3 regions of the Pseudomonas sp. S2_E01 genome follow, and region 3 is predicted to be linked to each of the others. Evidence: riboswitches for the same ligand, from Rfam matches in the RefSeq annotation. Region 3 holds a riboswitch; each other region holds the start of a gene.

Region 1 (3,269 bases), 1.6 Mb from region 3:
CGTGGCTGTGCGCGGCCGTGCCGGCAGCATGTTCATGCACTTCAACGGCGGCAGGCTCGGATTTCTCGTAGGTTTCGGCCTGCAAAATCAGCGGCGAAACCCAGAAACTTTGCAGCAGCGTGAGCAGAAGGGCGGCCAGCAGTCCGGAAAAACCTGCGGTTTGCGCGATACGCTTGATCATGTCGTCAGGTCTCAATGGCAAGGGAACGCGGCGCTGTGGCGGGTATCGTGGGCGGCGTTGTGGACCGCTTCGATGTGCGAGAAACCGGCGACGTAGACCAGGCACGCGCCCAGGATTGATGCGCAGACGGCGACGGTCAGGCGTTGGGTCAGGGTGGTTGTGTGGCTGCTGGCCGGTGCGTGGCTGGTGCTGCTGATGATCGACATGGCGCTTCCCTCTGTTCTGTCAGGGTGACGAGAGCGCATGCAGACACCCTGCGTAGCGTGCACGCAGAGGTTCAAACAGCGCCCGCCCACCGCGGGTTTGTTGTTTTCGTGATCGTATCGTCACTGTGTGTTGCGGGCCGGTCTCCGGGCTCGCGAGGGGCTTGGGCATCTGCCGAAACCTGCAAGAATCGCCTTCCCATGCCGATGATCGGCACAGTGGATCTGATTCTTCGCTCGCTTACCGTTGCGGGGGCAGCACCGGACTGACATGGGCTTGAGTAAAGCACATGATTCACCGGTTTCCCGTTTCACCCTGTGAAGGGCACCCGTAACAAGGCGTGTAGGAGAGCATGGGGCGGCTTTGCCGTCAATCGAGACCGGGTCGCGCCCATCGCGAGCAAGCCCGCTCCCACAGGGGACTGCGGACACCGGCCCATTGTGGGAGCGGGCTTGCCCGCGATGGCGTCCCGATTGCCGCCACAAGAATTTGACCCGCCCACAGACCATGCGTAGCCTTGTCGCTTCGAGGTTCTTCGCCATTGTCGAAGCTAAGAAGGGAACGCGGTCAATGCCGCGGCTGCCCCCGCAACTGTGAACGGTGATGTTCGCTGCCACGCCACTGCAAGCCCTGCACAATGGGTTCGCGGGAAGGCGCAGCGAATGCCGGGCCAACCGCCCGGCACACTGTCAGCCAGGAGACCTGCCTCGATCCAGATTCTCACTACAACCGGGCGGGGTGATCCGGTGGCGAAACTCTTGCGCGCACCGCTGTTGCAGCGCTTGTCGTCCCGTATGCCCGCCACCTTGCCAAAGGGCATCCGATGAAAACACTGGCCAAACTCCCCGTCACCATCGTCACCGGCTTTCTCGGCTCGGGCAAGACCACCTTGCTGCGCCACATGCTCGACAACGCCCAGGGCCGTCGTATCGCCGTAATCGTCAACGAGTTCGGCGAGCTGGGCATCGATGGCGAAATCCTCAAGCAGTGCTCCATCGGCTGCACCGAGGAAGAAGCCGTCGGTCGTGTCTTCGAACTGGCCAACGGCTGCCTGTGCTGCACCGTGCAGGAGGAGTTCTTCCCGGTGATGCGCGAACTGGTGGCGCGCCGGGGCGATCTCGACCACATCCTCATCGAAACCTCTGGCCTGGCACTGCCCAAGCCATTGGTGCAAGCCTTTCAGTGGCCGGAAATCCGCAGCGCCTGCACAGTCGACGCGGTGATCACCGTGGTCGACAGCCCGGCCGTCGCTGCCGGCACTTTCGCCGCGTTCCCGGATCAGGTCGACGCCCAGCGTAAACTCGACCCGAACCTGGACCACGAGTCGCCCCTGCACGAGCTGTTCGCCGACCAAATGGCCAGCGCCGACCTGGTGATTCTCAACAAGGCCGATCTGATCAACCCTGAAGACCTGGCCCGCGTGCGCCTGGAAGTCGCCGAAGAATTGCCGCCGGCGGTCAAGATCATCGAAGCCAGCAGCGGTCGCTTGCCGCTCGATGTGCTGATCGGCCTGGGTGCCGGTTCCGAAGAACACATCGACAGCCGTCACAGTCACCACGATCACCACCACGAAGGCGAGGACGATCACGATCACGACGCGTTCGACTCCATCTCCATCGAATTGCCCCAGGCCGACGAGAGCCTGTTGCTGGATGCGCTGACCCAGTTGGTGATCAAGCACGACATCCTGCGCGTCAAGGGCTTTGCGGCCATCCCCAACAAGCCCATGCGCCTGCTGATCCAAGGTGTGGGCACACGTTTCGACAAGCACTTCGACCGCCAGTGGGGCGCCGATGAAGCGCGCACCACACGCCTGGTGCTGATCGGCCAGGCGCTGGACGCCGTGCAACTCGAAGCGCAACTGCGCGCCGCGCTCAGCGTGTAACCCATGCACCTGCTCAGGACCCAGCCCGGCGGTTTCGTGTCGGATGACAACATTGCCGACCTTGGACAAACCCCCGCCGAGCTGGTGATCCTGTGCAGTGGCGACTCCAGCCTCGCCTTGCTCGCCGAGGCTGCGCAACAGTTACCCGACGATTACCCGAGCGTGCGCCTGGCCAATCCGATGCAGGTGCAGAATCACGCCTCGGTGGATTTGTACGTCGATGAAGTGTTGCGCCATGCCAAGGTGATCCTGATTTCACTGCACGGCGGCATCGCCTATTGGCGCTATGGCGTCGAGCAACTGATCGAGCTGTCCCGGCGCGGCGTGCAATTGATTCTGGTGCCCGGCGACGACCGCCCGGACCCCGAACTCAGCGACCTGAGCACGGTAGCGGTCGAAGAGCGTGACCGGCTCTGGCACTACCTGCGCCAGGGCGGCATGGCCAACGCCCTGGACCTGTTCCGCTGTTTGGCGAGTCGCTGGCTCGGTCGCGATTACACCTGGAGTGAACCCCAAGCCCTGCCGCGCACCGCGATCTATCACCCGAGCAAAAGCCCGGCTGTGCTCAGCGACTGGCAAGCCGACTGGGAGGCCGGGAAGCCAGTGGCGGCAGTGCTGTTTTACCGCTCGCACTTGCAGGCGGCGAACACGGGCTTCATCGATGTGTTCTGCCAGCGCTTGCAAGCGGCGGGGCTCAATCCCTTGCCGGTTGCGGTGGCCAGCCTGAAAGAGCCCGGTTGCCTGACGGTGGTCGAGGACTGGCTGGACCAGGTTGACGCGGCGGTGATCCTCAACACCACCGGCTTTGCTCAATCCAGCCCGGAAGCGCCCCACCTGCGTCCGTTTCGTCGCAATATCCCGGTGATCCAGGCCATCTGTGCCCAGGACAACGAGCCCGGCTGGCGTGACAGCGAGCAAGGGCTGGGCCCGCGTGACCTGGCGATGCACATTGCGCTGCCGGAGCTGGATGGACGCATCATCAGCCGCCCGATCAGTTTC
Region 2 (3,269 bases), 1.2 Mb from region 3:
GCGCAAAGGCGGTCATGGCGCCGACAAAGGCCCCCGCCGACAACGTCAGCAAACCCGCGCCGACACCCAGCAACGCTACCAGGACGGCACCCGTCGAAGCACCCGCGCTGATGCCCAGCAGATAAGGTTCCGCCAACGGATTGCGCAACAAGGATTGCAAGATGACTCCGCACGTCGCCAGCCCGGCGCCGCAAGCGGCGGCCACCAGCGCGCGGGTCAGGCGGTAGTTCCAGACGATGCCTTCATCGATGGGGTTCAGCGCATAACCCGCGCCCCACAGTTTATTGGCCAGCACCTGGAGCACCACGAGCGGGTCGATGGGCGTTTCACCAATGGCAACACCCGCCAGCACCGCCAGCGACAGCATCCCCAGCGCAAGCAGTGTACGTATCAAGGTTGCAGTCATTTCGGTAGATCGTAACCGTCGATGGCCGTGGCCAGTTGCTCGAGGCCGTCGAACATCCGAGCGCTGGCCTGCAGGGCCATGGCGTCGACGATGATGATGCGGTTGTGTTTCACCGCGTCCATGTTGCGGGTGACCGGATCGCTGCGCAGGAAGGCCAGTTTTTTCTCATGGTCATCCGCCGGGAAGCGGCGACGGTCCATGCGTGCGATCACCAGGAAAGTCGGGTTGGCCTTGGCGATGGTTTCCCAGCCCGCGGTTGGCCATTCTTCATCGGAGTCCACCACGTTACGCACGCCCAGGGTGCTGAGCATGAAGTCCGGAATGCCCTTGTGCCCGGCCACAAACGGATCGACGTTCATGTCGGTGCTGGAAAACCACACCAGGGCACTGGCCTGTTTGACACCTTTTTGCTGGACCTTCGCCACGGAGGCGGCCAGCTTGGCTTTAAGCTCGGTGACCCACTGCTCGCCACGGTCCTGCACGTCGAAAATCTGTGCCAGTTGCTCGATGCTCTTGTAAATGGTGTCAATGCGAAACGGCTCCAGGCGCGTGCCGTCGGCGCCTACCCGATTGTCCTTGCCCTCGCAGTCGGACGGGAGCAGGTAGGTCGCGATCTTCAGTTCATGAAACTGTTCACGGGTGCCGACCGCGCCTTGTGGCCCGACCATCCATTCGAACTCCACGGTCACCAGTTCCGGACGCTTGCCGATCACGGCTTCAAAACTCGGCTCGTTGTTCGCCAGGCGTTCGACCTTGTCGTTTTGCGTCTTGTAAGCCGGCAGCACATCGTTGAACCACAGCGAAGTGGCGGCCACCTTGTTGCCCAGGCCCAAGGCATACAGCATCTCGGTGCCGGCCTGGCCAATCGTCACGGTGCGGGTTGGCGCGTGAGCAAAGGTGAGGGGAGTGCCGCAGTTGTCGATGGTCAGCGGGTACTGCGTCGGGGCGGCTTGTGCGAAGGCGCACAGGCCAAGGCTGGTGAACAGCGCAGTAAGGCGGGGCAACAGCATGGGGCAATCTCCATTTGAACCGTACTTGAAACGGGCGCGGTACGGGTCTGGAAACACACCATCGAACGCTGCTGTAAAAGCAGGGCAAGGCCGCTCGGCACGGATGTCCTCCCCGGACACCCCGCCGGTTAGTGATTTGTCTGGCCGGCAGGTCTCCTGACTGATGCGTCGTCGCCACGCTCCAGCCTTCCCGGATCAGGTCCAGTGACTATCGAGGAGCAGGCTCAGCACCTACAGTTGCGGGGGCAGTTTCGATTGACGCCCGTTGCGGCGTTTCGAATTCCCTATTAGTCCCGTTCGGGAACCGGCGGCGTATGGTAGTCGATCAGGCCGCCGAGGGGGAGCGTGGTTTTTTTCACCTTGTACGCCGTGAACTTTTAACGGGTCAGCACCCGTCCAAGTTCCAAATACACCGACACAGGGACCGATCATGACCATGACCTTCTTCATCTTCCTCCTGGCCTGCGCGGCGGCCGCCAGCACCGGTGTGCTGTTCAAGCCGGGCGAGTGGTACCAGTCGCTGGTCAAGCCAGGCTTCACGCCGCCCAACTGGTTGTTCCCGGTTGCCTGGACGATCATCTACCTTCTGCTCGCCTGGGCCGGCTACCGCTTGAGCCTGATCCCCGGCAGCCAGATCGTGTTGGCACTCTGGGCCGCGCAAATCGCGCTCAACACCTTGTGGACGCCGGTATTCTTCGGCGCGCATCACGTGTTGGCGGGGATGGTGATTCTGGTGGTGTTGTGGCTGGTGGTCGCGGCCATGGTCGTCATGGCCCTGCGCCTGGACCTGATTACCGGTTTGATCCTGTTTCCCTACCTCGCCTGGCTCTGTGTCGCCGCTGCGCTGAACTTCTCCATTCTGCGTAACAACCCTCGATAGTTTGTTACGCGGTGTAAGAACAGAAGTGCCCGGGACGTGATTTATCCGCGTCCCGGGCAAAAATTATCATCGCGTTCCAGTTCGCAGGCGGTGCGCCGCGACAGCTTTGAGGGAACGCACACATGAAAACCATTGGCTTACGCCACGCTCTCCACGCCTTGCTTCTCGCCGCGACGACCACCACCCTCTGCGCTCCCGCGAACGCCGAGGCGCTGGACAACAAGCAATTTTCGTCAATGCGCAGCGAAGATGTGCAATGGCAGGGTTTTCCCGCGTTCCCCGACGGCGCCAAACTGGCGGTGATCGTTGGCAACCCGAGTCAGTCGGGGCCTTATGTGGTCAGGGTCAAAGTACCGAACGGCTTGAAACTGATGCCGCATACCCACTCGGAAGATCGCATCTATACCGTCATTTCCGGCGTGTTCTATATCGGCCAGGGCAGCACCTTCGACGCCGACAAACTTGTGGCCTACGGGCCGGGCAGTGTGGTCGTGCTGCCGGCGAACACGCCGCACTTCCACTGGGCGAAGTCCGGTGAGTATGTGTCGCAGGTGTATGGGATCGGGCCTCTGGGGCTCAAGTACATCAATGACGCGGATGACCCGCGTCACGACAAGTAGCCCATTGGTGTGTCAGCTGAGCAACGAAAACCGCAGACGCGGCAGTTTAAAGGCCGTCACGCTGGATGGGGTGGACTCGCGACGTTGATCGACGATCATCTGGCCGATTTCCAAACCCAGCTCTGCAGCATCCTCACGGGTCACGAACCTCAGCGCCGGCGTCTCGCGCGCCTCCCGGATTTCCTGGCCGTCGTACCAGACCGAAACGGTCGTGGTGTGATGGCTCTGCAGGCTTTGGGCCTCGCGGGGTTCCACTTTGATGGGGCCAAACGTTTCGACGAGGATTTCGTAGCCCAGGTAAGTCGCTTGTTTGATTACGGCTGAAGGTTGTGCGGTCATTGCTGCTTTCCATA
Region 3 (3,269 bases):
AGCCCACCGTGACGTACAGCTTGCTGCCGTCCTTGCTTGCGAGGACGTTTTTTGTCCAATGGTGATTCAGCGTGCCACCCGGCAGGTCAATCACCTTCATGGGTTGGGATTTGATCGTGGTGTCGCCTTGCTGGTAATTGAAACGCAGCAGTCTGTCGGTGTCGGCGACGTACAGGTCATTACCCACCAGTGTCATGCCGAAGGGCGAGTTGAGGTTTTCCAGGAACACGGTACGGATTTCGGCGATGCCATCGTGGTCTTTGTCGCGCAGCAACGTGATGCGGTTGGGGCTGGGTACGGCAGCCCCGGCACGGCTCATGACTTTCTTGGTGATCCAGCCCTTGATGCCTTTATCGTCATCGGGTTTGGGCGGCGCATTGGTTTCGGCCACCAGCACGTCGCCGTTGGGCAGTACGTAGAGCCAGCGTGGGTGATCGAGGCCTTCGGCAAACGCAGCCACCTGAGTGCCCGCTGCTGCCGTCGGTTTGGCGCCGACCGGCCAGCCGATGGCCGGGGCGATGTTCATTGTCGGGAACAGTGTCTTGTTCGGTTCTGGCAGTTGCGGGGATGGGCCGGTGCCGTCGGAGACCTGCAGGGTGGAAGTTTCACCGCAGGCAGCGAGCCCGGCGGCCATGGTGATGACGAGAGCGAGCTGGGGCTTGCGCATGCTGAACTTCCCTAAGAATGCAGTGACCTGATCAGTAGAGAAGCGCAAGCCCGAGATGGTTCAACCGGTCAGCCGTGAGCTTCCTTGAACAACACCGCGATGCCCGGATGATAGTTGCCCGCTTCGTTGCGTAATTTGCGGTAGGCGTAGGGGAAGTACCAGGCGACCGCGCAGGAATGTTCTTTTTGCAGGTCATCGACCATGTCCTGCAGCTCTTCCGGCGTTGCGCCGTGCTGGGCTTTTTGCGGGGCCACGAACAGGCAGCCCAGTTTCAGGTCGCTGCTGTAGCTGATGCGTTTGGCATCGCTGGTGATTTCCGCCAACGCCTGGGTCAGGTTGAGGCTGTTGACGCGTGGCCAGCGTTGGGTGGCCTGAAGATACGCGCGCGTTTCGCTGGAGGCGATGAACAGATTGGCGCGGGCGTTGCGTTCGCCTTCCTCGAGCTGCTTGCGGGTCTGGGTGTCTTGCAGGGTGACCATTTCGGCCATCCAGGCGGCGGCCGCGAGCAAACCCAGATTGGCTTTTTCGTCGTACCAGTAAGGCGTGTCGTTATCGCCCCGTACGGCGTTGTAGCGGTCTATACAGTCAAACCAGCGTTCCAGCAGCGGGCGCAGGAATTCCAGTCGCGGATTGCTGATAATCATGCCTTGCATGGTGCTCACCCTTGTTCTTGTGATGTGGGGTTGTGGCTCTTTGATATCACTGCTGGGAGTCTGGCACAAGATTGGCGTCATTTTATTGATCGACGGCAGTTATTCATCCGCCAGCCTCCCGGCTTTAATTGACGCTCCACCCCCAACCCTCTAACCTTCGCGGCTTGTTTCAGGTGCTCTGTGACCCAGGTCGGCAGAGTGAAACAGGGAAGCCGGTGAGTGCGTGCACGATCCCGGCGCTGCCCCCGCAACGGTAAATGAGTGAAAGCTGCGCCTTGAGCCACTGTGTCGATCGCGACATGGGAAGGCGCGCAGTCCGGCGTGATGCCGCTCATGAGCCCGGAGACCGGCCTGATTCAATCCAGCGACATCACGGTGGGCGATGTCGGGCTTCTTGCCATCTGTTTCTTGTGCCTGCCCGCCGTTATCCCGCCTCAACGGAGAGCTCCCCCATGACCGATACCCCAGATCGTGACGAACGCCATTTGGCGCGCATGTTGCGTAAAAAAGCTGTGATCGACGAACGCATCGCCAACTCGCCAAACGAATGCGGCCTGCTGCTGGTGCTCACCGGCAATGGGAAAGGCAAAAGCAGCTCGGCGTTTGGCATGCTCGCCCGTTCCATGGGCCATGGCATGCAGTGCGGCGTGGTGCAGTTCATCAAGGGTCGCAACAGTACCGGTGAAGAATTGTTTTTCCGCCGCTTCCCGGAGCAGGTGCGTTTCCACGTGATGGGCGAAGGCTTTACTTGGGAAACCCAGGACCGCCAGCGTGACATCGCTGCCGCCGAAGCGGCCTGGGCGGTGTCCCGCGAGTTGCTGCGCGATCCGTCGATTGGTCTGGTGGTGCTGGATGAGTTGAACATCGCTCTCAAGCACGGCTACCTCGACCTCGATCAGGTCCTCAGCGACCTGCAAGCGCGTCCGCCGATGCAGCACGTGGTGGTGACCGGCCGCGGCGCCAAACCCGAGATGATCGAGTTGGCCGACACCGTTACCGAAATGGGCATGATCAAGCACGCCTTCCAGGCCGGTATCAAGGCGCAGAAGGGCGTTGAACTGTGAGTGAGCCACGTCATTGCCCGGCGGTATTGATTGCCGCGCCGGCCTCCGGTCAGGGCAAGACCACCGTCACCGCCGCCCTGGCGAGGTTGCATCGCAACCAGGGGCGCAAGGTGCGCGTCTTCAAGTGTGGCCCGGACTTTCTCGACCCGATGATCCTCGAGCGCGCCAGCGGTGCGCCGGTGTATCAATTGGACATGTGGATGGTCGGCGAGCAGGAAAGCCGGCGACTGTTGTGGGAAGCCGCCGCCGAGGCTGACCTGATTCTCATTGAAGGGGTCATGGGCCTGTTCGACGGTACCCCGTCCAGCGCCGACCTGGCGCGTCACTTCGGTGTGCCTGTACTCGCGGTGATTGACGGCACGGCCATGGCGCAGACCTTTGGCGCCCTGGCACTGGGCCTGGCCCGCTATCAACCGGACCTGCCGTTTGCCGGTGTGCTGGCCAACCGGGTCGGCACCCTGCGCCATGCGCAATTGCTCGAAGGCAGCCTGACCGAAGGTTTGCGCTGGTACGGCGCGCTGTCCCGGGAAACCGGAATCGAGCTGCCGAGCCGACACCTGGGCCTGGTTCAGGCCAGTGAATTGAACGATCTGGATCTGCGTCTCGATGCTGCTGCCGATGCCCTGGCCAGCAGTTGCGAAGTCGCGCTGCCGCCCGCCGTGGCGTTTGCGGCCCCTGAAGTGATCGCGGTCGAGCCTTGGCTGGCCGGCGTGCGCATTGCCGTGGCGCGTGATGAAGCCTTTGCGTTCACCTATGGCGCCAGCCTGGACCTGCTGCGGGCGATGGGCGCCGAGTTGGCATTCTTCTCGCCGATTCGCGACACGCAACTGCCGCCCGCCGACAGCCTCTACTTGCCCGGCGGTTACCCGGAACTGCACCACGTGG

Evidence for each region. A riboswitch is a leader RNA that binds a small molecule or an ion and turns the genes downstream of it on or off. The one in region 3 is predicted to bind cobalamin.
Region 1: linked by a shared signal. The riboswitch ahead of cobW (cobalamin biosynthesis protein CobW) and the one ahead of cobO (cob(I)yrinic acid a,c-diamide adenosyltransferase) in region 3 are both predicted to bind cobalamin.
Region 2: linked by a shared signal. The riboswitch ahead of AB4O36_RS12495 (ABC transporter substrate-binding protein) and the one ahead of cobO (cob(I)yrinic acid a,c-diamide adenosyltransferase) in region 3 are both predicted to bind cobalamin.

Annotation. Positions count from the first base shown of each region.
Region 1 covers NZ_CP162762.1:2,348,608-2,351,876, forward strand. The annotation lists gene AB4O36_RS10775 (CbtA family protein) at 1-181, opposite strand, end outside; gene AB4O36_RS10780 (CbtB domain-containing protein) at 193-387, opposite strand; cobalamin riboswitch at 506-732, opposite strand; cobalamin riboswitch at 897-1,109, shown strand; gene cobW (cobalamin biosynthesis protein CobW) at 1,209-2,270, shown strand; gene cobN (cobaltochelatase subunit CobN) at 2,274-3,269, shown strand, end outside.
Region 2 covers NZ_CP162762.1:2,755,236-2,758,504, reverse strand. The annotation lists gene AB4O36_RS12500 (FecCD family ABC transporter permease) at 1-394, opposite strand, end outside; gene AB4O36_RS12495 (ABC transporter substrate-binding protein) at 403-1,416, opposite strand; cobalamin riboswitch at 1,546-1,740, opposite strand; gene tspO (tryptophan-rich sensory protein TspO) at 1,853-2,296, shown strand; gene AB4O36_RS12485 (cupin domain-containing protein) at 2,419-2,916, shown strand; gene AB4O36_RS12480 (hypothetical protein) at 2,929-3,255, opposite strand.
Region 3 covers NZ_CP162762.1:3,942,089-3,945,357, reverse strand. The annotation lists gene AB4O36_RS18280 (PQQ-dependent sugar dehydrogenase) at 1-667, opposite strand, end outside; gene AB4O36_RS18275 (hypothetical protein) at 736-1,320, opposite strand; cobalamin riboswitch at 1,475-1,689, shown strand; gene cobO (cob(I)yrinic acid a,c-diamide adenosyltransferase) at 1,773-2,384, shown strand; gene AB4O36_RS18265 (cobyrinate a,c-diamide synthase) at 2,381-3,269, shown strand, end outside.